4 regions of the Paenibacillus sp. JJ1722 genome follow, and region 1 is predicted to be linked to each of the others. Evidence: riboswitches for the same ligand, from Rfam matches in the RefSeq annotation. Region 1 holds a riboswitch; each other region holds the start of a gene.

Region 1 (3,296 bases):
TCAAAGCTACATTTTTCATCGTCGGTCACCGTGCGGAAAAGCATCCGGGGATCATACGCCGTATTATCCGTGAAGGCCATGCTATAGGAAACCATTCCTATACTCATCCGGATTTTAGGAAGGCCACACCAGAACGCTTTCGCAACCAGATTACAAAAACAGAACGTATTTTACAAGCCAGCGCAGGTTTTCGCCCCAAGTTGATTCGTCCACCCTACGGTGAAATCACGGAGCCTCAAATCCAGTGGGCACGTCGTCATGGCTACATGATTGTCAATTGGAATGTAGACTCTCTCGACTGGAAGGGACTAAGTAAAACACAAATTCAGCGCAATGTGATCCCAGCTACTGGGCCTGGCTCTATTATTTTAATGCACGCAGGTGGAGGTCAAAGTTCCAACTTGCAAGGCACTGTCCAAGCTCTGCCGGGTCTAATTCACTCTCTAAAAGCTAAGGGCTACAAATTTGTGACAGTCCCCCGGCTACTCCACACATCGGAACAGAAATAACCATATGTTTAGGATTGAGCTACAAGCTAAAGCAACGTAAAAAGGCTGTCTTACCAGCAGAAGTTTTCTGCTCGTCAAGACAGCCTTTTTTATGGATAGGACCTGATAAGAGTCTGACCCAGTTATATGCGGTAGGATACAGGCATTAAGTTTACATAATATATATTATGTTTAATTAAACCGTATATACGTATAATGCTATTTATCAATAACGTACAGCTTCACATTTTGAAATCCAAAGTCGTTCACAAATGATTTGTTGCCAGGAATAAAGATATCAATCCGTTTTCCTGTAATGGCGCTGCCCTGATCGCGAGCGACAGCTACAAAAGAATGATCCGGCAAACCTGGGTGGGAATAGCCTGTAACCAGCACTTTCGTGCCCATCGGAATGACGTTCGGGTCTACCGCAATTGTACCTAGTTTAAGCGGATTGCCGTAGTAGTCCACTGCTCCCCATTTACCATTCTCATCGGCTGCGGCAGAATACGCAGTAGCCTTAACGTCAACTATTTTGCTATAGTTAAATGTTTTGCCCCACGCTTCAATCGTTGGCCCCTCATTCGCTGGTGCTTTCTCCGTAAGAAGCTGCGGCTTCGAATCCGAAGCTACATTCACACTTTTTTCACCAGGTACCTTAATTTGCAGACCTGCATATATATTGTTAGAGGCAATGTTTGGGTTCGCCTTCGTCAGCTCGTCCACTGATACTCCATAACGTTGAGCAAGCAAAAAGAAGGTATCGCCATCTTTGGCAGTATGAAGCGAAGCAGCATCCGCTACTCCAGCTGTCTGTGCCAGCCCTGCAATGGCTGCGGCAAGCACCGCAAATTTCATGGTTTTTCCAATATGTTTTAGATGTTTCAAAGATATGTACCTCCTCTGTTATGCCTGCGAAGTTAGCTGTCGGATTCGGACTCAGGAGAAGCCCTATGCTTGTGCAATTCACCCCTAGGCATATTCCATATCGTCTTATGACGTTTCGGAAAGACTGCCGTTGTTACGTCCCCCGCACTTCCCATAGTTTGGGCCCAGCATTCAGCGTTTGTCATAACCGCATGCTGTCCCGGTAAGTTTTGGCTTACTGCATAATATCACAATTTTGTAACCTTATCCGCATGAAAATGTTGGGAACCTTGAACATCATACTATAATCGTTACAATTTTGCCACCAAGAAATCGATATTTGTTACGAAAATATGGTGAAATGGTGACAAAAAAAGAAAAAGCCCTCCGTCAAACGGAGGGCTTTTTTATAGCTCATATCAGCACTTTCTTACAATACTTTGGCAAGAAAATCACGGGTGCGATCATGGCTTGGAGTACCAAATACCTGCTCTGGTGTACCTTGTTCCACAATTTGACCGTTATCCATAAAGATGATTCGATCGCCTACCTCGCGGGCAAAGCCCATTTCATGCGTCACGATTACCATGGTCATGCCGCCTTCGGCGAGCTTCTTCATTACATCCAGAACCTCTCCAACCATTTCAGGGTCCAATGCAGAAGTCGGCTCATCGAACAGCATTACGTGCGGCTGCATGGCCAAAGCACGCGCAATCGCAATACGTTGCTTCTGACCACCGGATAGCTGGTTCGGATAGGTATTCTTCTTATCCTCAAGCCCTACGGTACGCAGGAGTTCTAGCGCAATTTTTTCCGCTTCCTTCCCTGACTGTCTTCTAACCTGCGTTGGTGCAAGCGTCAGGTTCTGCAACACTGTTTTATGCGGGAACAGATTAAAATGCTGGAACACCATCCCCATCTTCTCCCGGGTTACATTAATATTATGACCACGAGCTGTAATCGGCTCGCCCTCAAACAAAATCTCCCCGTCCGTAGGCTGTTCTAGCAGATTCATGCAACGTAAAAACGTACTCTTCCCCGAACCGCTGGGACCGATGATGACGACGACTTCACCTTTGGCGATATCTATATCAATGCCTTTTAAAATCTCATTCTTGCCGAACGATTTACGCAGTTGTTTAACGGTGATCACTGGCTCTCAACTTCCTTTCCCATAAACCCAGCAGCTTAGACAAGCTGAATGTCATTACAAAATAAATAGCGGCTGCGATTACGAACGGACTTAATCCTTCGTAGGTAATGTTCTTAATGACCTGGGCCTGATACATAATATCCACCATCCCAATGGTCGAAATAATGGATGATTCTTTAATGATCGTAATAAACTCATTACCGATAGCAGGCAAAATAGATTTAAACGCTTGCGGCAAAATGACATGACGCATAGCTTTGCCTCGTCCCATACCCAATGAACGGGCAGCCTCCATCTGTCCACGGTCTACTGCCTGGATACCTGCACGGAAAATTTCAGCCAGATATGCCGAGCTATTCAGAGACAATGTGATTATACCAGACTGGAGTGGAGTAAAATTGACACCCAGCGTCAAAGCAACCCCGTAGTGAATAATCATGAGTTGCACCAGCATAGGTGTGCCACGCAGTATCTCTACATAAGTGGTACCTAACCACTCAATGATGCGTACTCCACTCATACGTAGCAAGGATATGATCAGACCAATGATGAATCCGAACAGTACTCCGAGCGCAGACAGCAACAAGGTGTAGCCGATACCCGTAGCGTATAAACTGCGGTATTTCCAAAAAATATCTACAATGTTATTAGAAGAAACCTGACGATCCGCAGAAAGTGCACTCGCTTCCGTGGAAAACTTCTCAATCGACCCGTCTGCTTTCAGGCGAGCCAACGTTTTATTTACAGAAGCAAGCAATTCTGCATTCCCTTTACGGATACCCACAGCT
Region 2 (3,296 bases), 2.9 Mb from region 1:
GCACATTCCCTAAGGCCATACGGCGTGCAGCAGCATTGGGGTGGGTGATGAGTCCAGCATCAATCAGGTCCGCCCACTCAATCAGCGGGTCGGCGCCTTCCACTGTCGTATGGACCCGTGCAAGAGCGTGTCTGATCGCTTCCGGTGAGGCATTCTCCACGCCAATATCTCCTTTGCGCGTCGCTTCTGCCTCGGGTATAAAGGCCTGCTTGCAGCCGGGTACCTTGGAAGCGATAATCTTACGGATGCGCTCCCCTGCATGATCGGGATCGGTTAAAATGATGACCCCCCGCCGCTCCTGCGCCAATGCAATTTTACGCAGCGTCATTTTATTAATGGCGGAGCCGCCAGTTTCTATCGTATCCGCTTCAACAGCGCGGCGAATGGCCACCGTATCATCCCGGCCCTCTACCACGATCACTTCCTTGATCATTTGCGTTTCCCTCCACTGCTACACAGCAAGCTATATTTATCTTTCCCTGCTTTTGAAAACAAAATAAGAAGAGGATATCCTCTTCTTAGCATGGCATAACTATGTTGTTAATACTATCGCATTGCCCTCAACATACACAACCTGTTTTAGTTGATTTCAGGCTTTACCGGTCCGATAACATAAACGGTTTTACCGTGCTTACGACCAAATTGGTTGGCTCGGCTCAAACTCTCATAATACACATCGATTTTGTGGCCTTTAATCGCGCCACCGGTATCCTCCGCACGGCGGAAGCCCACCCCTTCGATATACACCCACCAGCCGATTGGAATTACACTCGGATCGACCGCGATGGTGCGTCCTTCCGTGACACGTGCGCCGGATGCAGTACGTGTACCGATACCTGGCTCCTGTGAGGAATACGCCGTCATGGAGACATTTTGTAAAACTTTGCTATATTTAAAATTGACGCCTGCTTTACGGACAGCACTGCCCGAACTAACCGTTGTTGCCTTAACCGCATCATTGGGACCGACGGAAGCAGCCAGAACGACCGGTTTTTTCTTCGTTCCTACTGCAATGACTTTATCCACACGGTTCTGTGCAACTTCCTTGTTAACCAGCTGTTTGGATACCAACTTTCCATCATGATATACCTTTTGAACGTGCTGGACGACCACACCCGATTTGCCGCTTTGAATGACCCGATTATCGCCTTTATAAAGACTCGGATCGGCCGTTTTGATGACCTGATAAGGCACCTGTTTTTTCTGTTCGACCTGCTGTTTCTTCACACGGACGATTTTTATGTCCATGTTAGACGAAACAGAGGCATCCAACGCAGGATAAACTTTATCCGTTGATGATAATTTATAGCCCGAGGTACGAATGGCACCTTCTACTGTATTTTCTGTTGTGTACAGCTTTTTCGTCTCATTGCCTGAAGATACTTTGACTTGATTGGCACGTTTAATGACTACGCGATCGCCATCCTGTATTGCTCCATTTAGCGGCATGGAAACTGTATCATGCGGCTGAAGTGAAATGGAATGCTCGCTCAGCAAATCTTGAAGCTTGGATTCCCGGGTTTCTACCGCAGACGCCTTGCCATCGATGACAAAAAAGACTTGTTTTTTAGATTGCGTGTACATCAGAATTGAAATCATAATCGTTAGCGCGATTAGAAAAATAGCAACCAAAGCAGCCTGGCGCACATTCTCTTGCTTCCAACGCAATACGTAAGACATGCTGGATGAGCGTGACTCATGGGTATCCTTTTTTTGGAAAATGCCCATTTCCTCCGTCCTCCTTACATAGCCCGCCGTCTGGAGTAAGACATAGTTGAGATTTGACGTGACTATAACAGATTTTCTACAAGACAAGCCCAAACTGCGACTGTCCTGCACCATGTACCCGTCTTCGCGGCATGCTGTCCTCCCCTGTTTAACCACAGTATGATGACAGATTTTCTTTTATTCACAACAAAAAAAGCCAGAGAAAGAGACTAGAGAGCTCTTTCGTGGCTTCCGGCATGTGTGAATATGCGGGAAAACTCATGCACGAGATGGCTTCTCTCTTGTTACGCTTACGGGGTTAGCTGTCGGGTTCGGACGTAGAGAGTCGCCCTAGCTTGGGTCAACCGCTCATGGCGGTCGCCTTCACATTCACCCCGAAGACCCAGAAAGAAATCGAAATACGGCTCCTCCACCTATTCAATCCCATCCGGGGAAAGAATTTCGGTCGAGCCGGCTGGCGGAAGAGACGTTCCCTTCTTGCACATATGCCGGACGTACTGTAAGCCATATCGGTTCCCCCGTTCCCTGTAAAAGGGACTCAGCGAGACTGGTTCATGAAATGACTTGTTGATGTTTACATTCAAACAACAATTCACTGAAAAGATGATATCCTGTTTCTATGCATGTTGTAAAGCAGGTTTCAAGTACATTTTTTAAAATATTCGGTTAAAATATTGTAATATTCTCGAGTTTCCTGCAACAAATTCATGATTAGCTTCGTCTATCTCTTTATTTTGATCGATTTCTTCACTTTTTCATTGAATGTCAAATCGTTCCAGGGCATTTTGGGTCGTTATTGACACTAATTCCTCCACTGTAATCCCTTTGATTTGGGCTGCAGCCTCTGCTACCAGTCTCACATGTGCAGACTCATTTCGCTTCCCACGAAACGGATGAGGCGTCAGATAGGGAGCATCAGTTTCAATGAGCAGACGGTCCAGCGGCACCTGTGCGAGCACCTCTTTTGGCTGCTTGGCATTTTTGAACGTTATTGGACCACCGAAGGAAAGGTGAAATCCCATATCCAGCACCATTTTGGCTGTCTCCCAGCTACCCGAAAAGGAGTGCATGACTCCTCCAATCTCACTCGCTTTTTCCTCGCGCAATATCCTAACAATATCTTCATGTGCATCCCGGTTATGAATAACAATGGGCATTTTGAGCTCACGAGCCAGACCAATTTGATTTCGAAACACCCGATGCTGCACATCCTTCGGTGATGTATCCCAATAATAATCCAGACCGATCTCTCCGATGGCTACAACCTTTTTATGACTGCATAACGATGCAATCCATTCTAGATCGCCCTCCTGCATTGTAATAGCATCCTGCGGATGCCATCCAACTGCCGCATAAATAAAATCATACGTCTCGGCCAATTTCATAGTGGATGGAATGGTCTCACGATTAAATCCGATATTGATCATCCGTGTTACTCCTGATTCGACAGCACGTGATATAACTTCTTCACGATCTTCGTCAAATTGTGGCGCATCCAAGTGAGTATGAGTGTCGAATAAATCCAAGGTTTACATCTCCTTTTTTTACTTACATTTCTATATAGTTGT
Region 3 (3,296 bases), 1.7 Mb from region 1:
TCTTATCGCTCATACATGTTAGTTAAAATAACATATAAAATAATTATTATATTTTTGTTTACAAATAGTTGAAGAGAGAGTATAATAAATCTGTTGCCTCATTACATTATGATTTGCGGTCGTGGTGGAATGGCAGACACGCTATCTTGAGGGGGTAGTGGGCGTACGCCCGTGGAGGTTCGAGTCCTCTCGACCGCATTATATGCAAGACTCAGTTAAAAAAGCATCCTGACACGGTTTACGTGAAGGGATGCTTTTTTTGTTAAGCATTTTTCGTTATATCCTTTAGCCACAGAAGCAACGGTAGACAATAGGTCATTTATTAACTGTGATAAAGAAGGATGTCAGTTTTGCTGCAAAAGCTTCTCTATATCTCCCGCCAGCTTATCTGGAGTGGTTTGCGGTGCATAGCGCTTAAATACGTTACCTTCTCGTGTAATTAAGAATTTAGTAAAATTCCATTTGATCGCTTTGGACCCTAATACCCCCGGAGCAGTTTGGGTCAGGTAACGAAATAAGGGGTGCGCTTGATCGCCATTGACATCTGTCTTGGCGAACATCGGAAAGGTAACACCATAATTGATCTGGCAAAACTCGGAAATCTCCTCGCTGGAACCTGGCTCTTGTTTGGCAAATTGGTTGCTGGGAAATCCCAAAATTTCGAGCCCCTGTTCATGGTACTGGTCATATAGCTCTTGTAGCGCTTTGTATTGGGGGGTTAACCCACATTTGCTGGCAGTGTTCACGATAAGCAGAACGTTCCCTTCATATGTGGATAACGGAATTTGTTTCCCTTGCAGGGTGTGCGCATCATATTCATAAACGGTCATAGTATCTCTCCTTATTCAATATTCAGCAATTAAATTGTAAGCAATTAAAATCGAGGTTGCAAGTTTTGAAAAGCTGTATCAAGCCTTTAGCCGCTGTAAAATCGTATTTTGTTCAAAACAGTAAATCGCACCGCAAATGGAGCGAATTAAGGTGTTTCTTCTTATAAAAGCGGGTTCAATCGGTGTTTAGCTGGTACATATAGCGTATTTTCTTCTCTTTTTACAAAAAAAGGCCAAAAACGCCCTACCCTACGCCAATATTGACATGCTTGTCATTTTCGAAAAGGGATGAAAAACAGAGATTGAAGGAGCTGTGAGAAGCATAGTTGCATTGTAAGCGCTATTATTAATATCCTAGGCTCTAAAGGCCGATTTATAACCCCGCAGTTGAGCTTTACAGTCTTCCATGCGCGGGTGTATGATTCAAGACGTAATTTCAAATTAACTTGAATGAAGCAACAACGAAATGTCTATAGCGCTGAATTTTGCAGTTGCAAAAGCGGGGGAACCAATCGAGATTGTACGGCTTCGGAAGCCGTGTGTCTCATGGGGTGAATTTTCAGGTCAAGTGCCAGAAATAGGGCGACTCTCACGTCCGAATCCGACAGCTAACCTCGTAAGCGTACAGGGAGAGGCAACAAACCGCCGTGTGCAGCCATGGTTTATTTTATCATGGATATGTAAGAAGCCGGAGGAAAGCCTTTTTCCTTCGGCTTCTTTTTGTTGTCTTTTTATACCGGGAGAGGAGCTACTGATGGAAGGTCGGTTAATTATTGTCACTGCACCGAATGAAGCGGGCAGAAGTTTTGTGAAATTGCTTATTTTCAAAAAATTGGCGTTTGCAGTTCTCACGAATAGCGCCCAGGAGGAACGACAGCTCAAAAAAATGGGTGTGGAGCACATTGTCCGCATCAATACCATGCAAGCAGGAAAATGGAATTTTCCAAAAAAAGAAATTGGTAGTGTGTATTTGTTCGAGAACAGCTTGAATCTGACGTGCCGTTTCCTGCAAATATGTCGGCCGCTAACATCGGAATCGATCTATGTTATTACGCACGGCTGTAATCCACAAGGAATTTATCGGGGATTGGGAGCGGATCATGTGATCTACACATTGAACGGAGAGGTGGGTTTTCTGCTGAACGGATAAGCACTTATAACATAGTTGTTTTATGATTTTATGATCAAATAAGAATGGCGATCTGAGGACCGATACGGAGGGTATAAACATGATGGATATATACATGCTGCTCGTCATGGCTGTGAGTTATGGAGTGATACTGCTGTTTGTACGCTGGTGTGATGCGCAGACCTCTAAAGGAGGACGAAGAGGATGATCGTTATACTTGGACTTACGGCTATTGTGTTTATGTATTTAATCTACGCACTCCTGAACCCTGAAAAGTTCTAATCAGCTATAGGGGATAGAGCGGGCGGGAACAACAGATCTGAATATTAAGCATCATAGGTAGCAGGTTTTCGCAAACGTGTGCACACGTTTGGTGCTCTGGAAGCAGGTCTGTTGTTCCAAACGCAGGAGCATTTTGAAGGAGGAATAAAGGATGGAGCTGCTTCAAATTGGAATTGTGATCGTCATATTGCTGCTCTTGGTAAAGCCAGTGGGCACCTATATGTATCATGTATTCTCGAATGAACCCAATCGGACGGATCGGATTTTTGGCGGAACAGAAAAGCTGATTTATAAGATAGTAGGATTGAAGAAGCTGGAGAGCATGCGTTGGACTACGTATGTTATGAGTTTCATTGCAACGAATGTCGTGCTTGTGGCGATCAGCTACTTGCTGTTGCGTTTACAGGGAATGCTTCCCGGTAATCCGGCTGGAAACAGTAATATGGAAGCATCACTAGCTTTTAATACGGTAATCAGCTTTATGACGAATACGAATCTCCAACATTATAGCGGAGAAAGCGGGCTTACGTATCTGACACAGATGGCGTTCGTCACGATGATGATGTTCACTTCGGCTGCTTCCGGTTTTGCGGTTGCTGCGGCTTTTATGAGAGGATTGACGCGGCGCGGTGAAGGGATGGGCAATTTCTTTCAAGATTTTATTAAAGCCATTATAAGGATTTTCCTGCCGCTGGCCTTTGTGCTTACGCTGGTGCTGGTTGGATTGAAGGTACCACAGACGCTACAGCCTACGGCGGATCTTACGACGCTGAGCGGAACACAGCAGCAGATTTCTATGGGGCCCATTGCTTCTCTGGAGTCCATCAAGCATTTGGGGACGAATGGAGGCGGTTATGCGGGAGCTAACTCTGCGCATCCTTTTGAAAATCCAAGTCCTTGGACGAACGTGCTGGAAATTTTGGCAATGTGGGTAATGCCGGCTTCGTTGCCGTATACCTTTGGACTGTTTGCCCGTAATCGTAAGCAGGGCTGGATTATTTTTAGCTCCATGATGGTATTGTTTCTTATTTTTCTATCTATTACGTACGTGTCTG
Region 4 (3,296 bases), 1.6 Mb from region 1:
AAGCGCTTGACCCATACTGCGGCCGCCTGCTCCTTGGCTTCAAGCGTCATGCCGTCCTCAGCTACACGTATAAGCCTGTTACGTGCTTCTTCATCCGTAGAAATATCAGCCTGTGTGTAATTGGTACTGGAGGTGATCCGTTTAAAGCTAACGACCTTCCCAGTGGATAAATCCACATGAATTTGCAGTTTGCTTTTCGCTGAGGATTCAGGCAGATCAACCCGAAAGGTTTCGTAAGGGTAATTTTTCTTCCATGTACGGTCGTACTGTTGAAGCAGTTTTTCTCTAGATAAATAACCGTACAAATCTGTTTCGGCCTGATAGGTCACGACAGGCTCCTCTGGCTGTGATTCAGTATAGCCCAACTCGGAGCGGGCAAAGTCCAATGCGTGTATGACCGCTTCTTGTTTGCTGATGACCTTTGCGTTCATTACTGATTCTGGACTCGGATTGCTAAGCGAGGGAATAAGCAATTGAAAGATAAAAAAGCAAATCAGGCCAATCCCGCCCAGCAAGCCTAATTTTTTGAAGTTGGCCGTGAGCACGACCGGTTTCCCGATAGGATTCATGAGTTTCCTCCTTAATCTGTAAATAAGAACATCCATTAAAGATATCATACTGCACAGGTTCCCGCCAACAGACCAGCGATATTCATGAAAATAGAGTGAAAGCACTTTAAAGTTCTAATAAAATAAGATAAGCTGCGATTAAACGATGCCCATTCGCAAAATAAAGCCAATTTCACGTTTTTTCGGCGAAATCGATTTTGTGATCTGGATATAGAAGGATTATAATCTTGAGGCAATGCCTATGAAATACATAGGTAATGATATACAGTTGAGCCGAATTTCTATGGGAAAACGGGGGAACCATGTTACTGGGGTGAATTTTACAGCCGATCCTGCTGGATTGGATGTGTAAATAGGGCATACTGTGCTGCCCGAATCCGTCAGCTAACCTCGTAGGCTATGAGCAGGAACCAAGTCAGGCACTCGGTTTTCCGGTGTCTATTTTTGTGTGTATAAAAGTGTTTGGATTGGTTAGACCGCTGCGGGTGCAGATTATTCTTCCGATTGCTGTTATCCCCGGATTTTTTGATTGTATAACCCCTTTAATGGTTAAAATCCGGAGATAAAGGCAAACGCTTCGCTTCTTCAGAACAATTCTGCTCCCTTCGCTGCTGCCCGCCAATAGCACAGGGGGCAGAGTAGTGCTTGACATGCATTCTTCCTGTATTCAGGGAATGCTAATTATAGTTACTAAAGGTTTGGAAAAATCAAAAAAATTAGGGGCAACGACGATCGGAAGATCAAATGGAACGCGTAGCGGGCTTACACCGTATTAAATCACTGTTTTTATAGTTTTAAGGATTAGGAGAGAAGTGATGAATAGATGAATCCCAATGCAAGCTGGCTCCGGCTTTCTCCACCGCAGATATTCGTTGCGGGCTTTGCCATTATCATTCTAATAGGTAGTTTATTGTTAATGCTGCCGATCTCCAATACAACAGGAAAGCCACTTGCGTTTATAGACGCTTTGTTTACTGCCGCTTCCGCGACCTGTGTTACAGGGCTTGTCGTAAAGGATACGGGGACCTTTTTTACAACCTTTGGTCAAGTTGTTATCGTTGCGCTCATTCAGATCGGCGGCCTGGGCTTTATGACTATGGCTACCTTGATCGCGCTGGTGTTCAAACGTCGGATTTCCTTACGGGAGCGCCTCATTTTACAGGAAGCGATGAATCAGACCTCTGTCGAAGGAATTGTCGGATTGATTCGTAAGGTGCTGCTGTACTCGCTGGTCATTGAGGGCGTATGTGCTGCAATATTTGCGATTCGCTGGGCGTTTGATATGCCTGTAGGCAGGGCGATTTATTTTGGGATTTGGCATGCCATCTCCATGTTTAACAATGCTGGTTTTGACTTATTCGGGCACTTTCGCAGCCTGACAGGTTATGTATATGATCCGATTGTTAATTTTACAGCTATGTTCCTGATTATTTCAGGCGGCATTGGTTTTGTAGTGATGTCGGATCTGGCAGAATATCGCAAGCGCAAGAGACTGTCCTTGCATACTAAGGTGGTACTCAGCATGACGGGCGCTATGATTGTAGTCGGCACGCTCGTGATTTTTGTATTTGAGTTTACGAATCCAAAGACTCTTGGCTCGCTTGATTGGGGGGGGAAACTGCTGGGATCTTTATTCCAGTCCGTAACCCCTCGTACCGCAGGTGCCAATACACTGGACATTGCAGGCTTGCGGCAGGCTACGCAGTTTTTTATCATCATACTCATGTTTATCGGGGCTTCTCCTGGCTCTACTGGAGGCGGGATTAAGACCACAACATTCGCGCTGCTCATTGGAGCCGTGATTTCGATGCTACGGGGGCGTGAAGATATTGTGCTGTTCAGGTACCGACTTGCGCAGGGACGAATTTACAAGGCTTTGACCATTACACTGCTGGGGCTGCTGTTCGTGATCGGGGTGACCATGATTTTGTCGGCAACCGAAGATCATCATTTTTTGATGATCTTGTTCGAGACGGTGTCTGCGTTTGGTACGGTGGGGCTGTCGATAGGGCTTACACCTGATTTGACAGTCATAGGCAAGCTGGTGATTACCCTGACGATGTTTGCAGGTAGACTGGGGCCACTCACGCTAGCTTATGCACTGGGGCCGAAAAAGGGTAAAGAATTATATCGTCATCCGGAAGGCAAAATGATTATAGGATGAATCATTTCATATTCATTTCGTTGGTTTAATTATTTCAGGATTTTTGTAAAATCCTCATTTATGAAATTGATTCAGATAAGGGAGTTTTCGAGTAGATATGAAAACGCAGCAGTTTGTAGTTATTGGCTTGGGGCGGTTTGGCTCAAGCCTGGCTTTGCAATTGGTGGATATGGGGTGCGAGGTGCTAGGCATTGACCGGAATGAGGATGTGGTGGACAGTATGAGTGAGATGTTGACACATACTGTCGTGGCGGACGCTACCGATGAAGACTCATTGCGATCACTGGGCATCCGTAATTTCGATTGCGGCATTGTTGCTATTGGTGATGACATTCAGGTAAGCATCCTGACCGCCATTTTGCTGAAGGAGCTGGGTGTGAAAAAAGTCGTAGCCAAAGCCATATCTGTGCTGCACGGGCGTGCGTTAGAGAAGCTCGGTGTGGACCGGATCATTTATCCAGAACGGGATATGGGTATCCGGGTGGCTCATCAGCTAGTCACGCCTAATTTGCTCGATTATTTGGAGTTGTCCAAAGAATACAGTATTGTGGAACTCAATGTAC

What was found. Region 1 has a riboswitch for cyclic di-AMP ahead of ACM1ND_RS14355 (3D domain-containing protein). Riboswitches for the same ligand answer to the same signal wherever they lie in the genome.
Region 2: it holds a riboswitch for cyclic di-AMP, as region 1 does, so the genes downstream of both, ACM1ND_RS00140 (3D domain-containing protein) here and ACM1ND_RS14355 (3D domain-containing protein) in region 1, are expected to answer to the same signal.
Region 3: it holds a riboswitch for cyclic di-AMP, as region 1 does, so the genes downstream of both, ACM1ND_RS06865 (hypothetical protein) here and ACM1ND_RS14355 (3D domain-containing protein) in region 1, are expected to answer to the same signal.
Region 4: it holds a riboswitch for cyclic di-AMP, as region 1 does, so the genes downstream of both, ACM1ND_RS21620 (TrkH family potassium uptake protein) here and ACM1ND_RS14355 (3D domain-containing protein) in region 1, are expected to answer to the same signal.

Annotation. Positions count from the first base shown of each region.
Region 1 covers NZ_CP182500.1:3,273,733-3,277,028, forward strand. The annotation lists gene ACM1ND_RS14350 (polysaccharide deacetylase family protein) at 1-509, shown strand, start outside; gene ACM1ND_RS14355 (3D domain-containing protein) at 708-1,376, opposite strand; cyclic di-AMP (ydaO/yuaA leader) riboswitch at 1,383-1,551, opposite strand; gene ACM1ND_RS14360 (amino acid ABC transporter ATP-binding protein) at 1,786-2,508, opposite strand; gene ACM1ND_RS14365 (ABC transporter substrate-binding protein/permease) at 2,495-3,296, opposite strand, start outside.
Region 2 covers NZ_CP182500.1:28,963-32,258, reverse strand. The annotation lists gene rnmV (ribonuclease M5) at 1-433, opposite strand, end outside; gene ACM1ND_RS00140 (3D domain-containing protein) at 580-1,728, opposite strand; cyclic di-AMP (ydaO/yuaA leader) riboswitch at 2,000-2,282, opposite strand; gene ACM1ND_RS00135 (TatD family hydrolase) at 2,484-3,254, opposite strand.
Region 3 covers NZ_CP182500.1:1,544,792-1,548,087, forward strand. The annotation lists tRNA gene ACM1ND_RS06855 (tRNA-Leu) at 116-198, shown strand; gene ACM1ND_RS06860 (glutathione peroxidase) at 345-830, opposite strand; cyclic di-AMP (ydaO/yuaA leader) riboswitch at 1,297-1,469, shown strand; gene ACM1ND_RS06865 (hypothetical protein) at 1,585-1,980, shown strand; gene ACM1ND_RS06870 (potassium-transporting ATPase subunit F) at 2,164-2,241, shown strand; gene kdpA (potassium-transporting ATPase subunit KdpA) at 2,393-3,296, shown strand, end outside.
Region 4 covers NZ_CP182500.1:4,862,001-4,865,296, reverse strand. The annotation lists gene ACM1ND_RS21625 (CPBP family intramembrane glutamic endopeptidase) at 1-569, opposite strand, end outside; cyclic di-AMP (ydaO/yuaA leader) riboswitch at 831-983, shown strand; gene ACM1ND_RS21620 (TrkH family potassium uptake protein) at 1,393-2,733, shown strand; gene ACM1ND_RS21615 (potassium channel family protein) at 2,831-3,296, shown strand, end outside.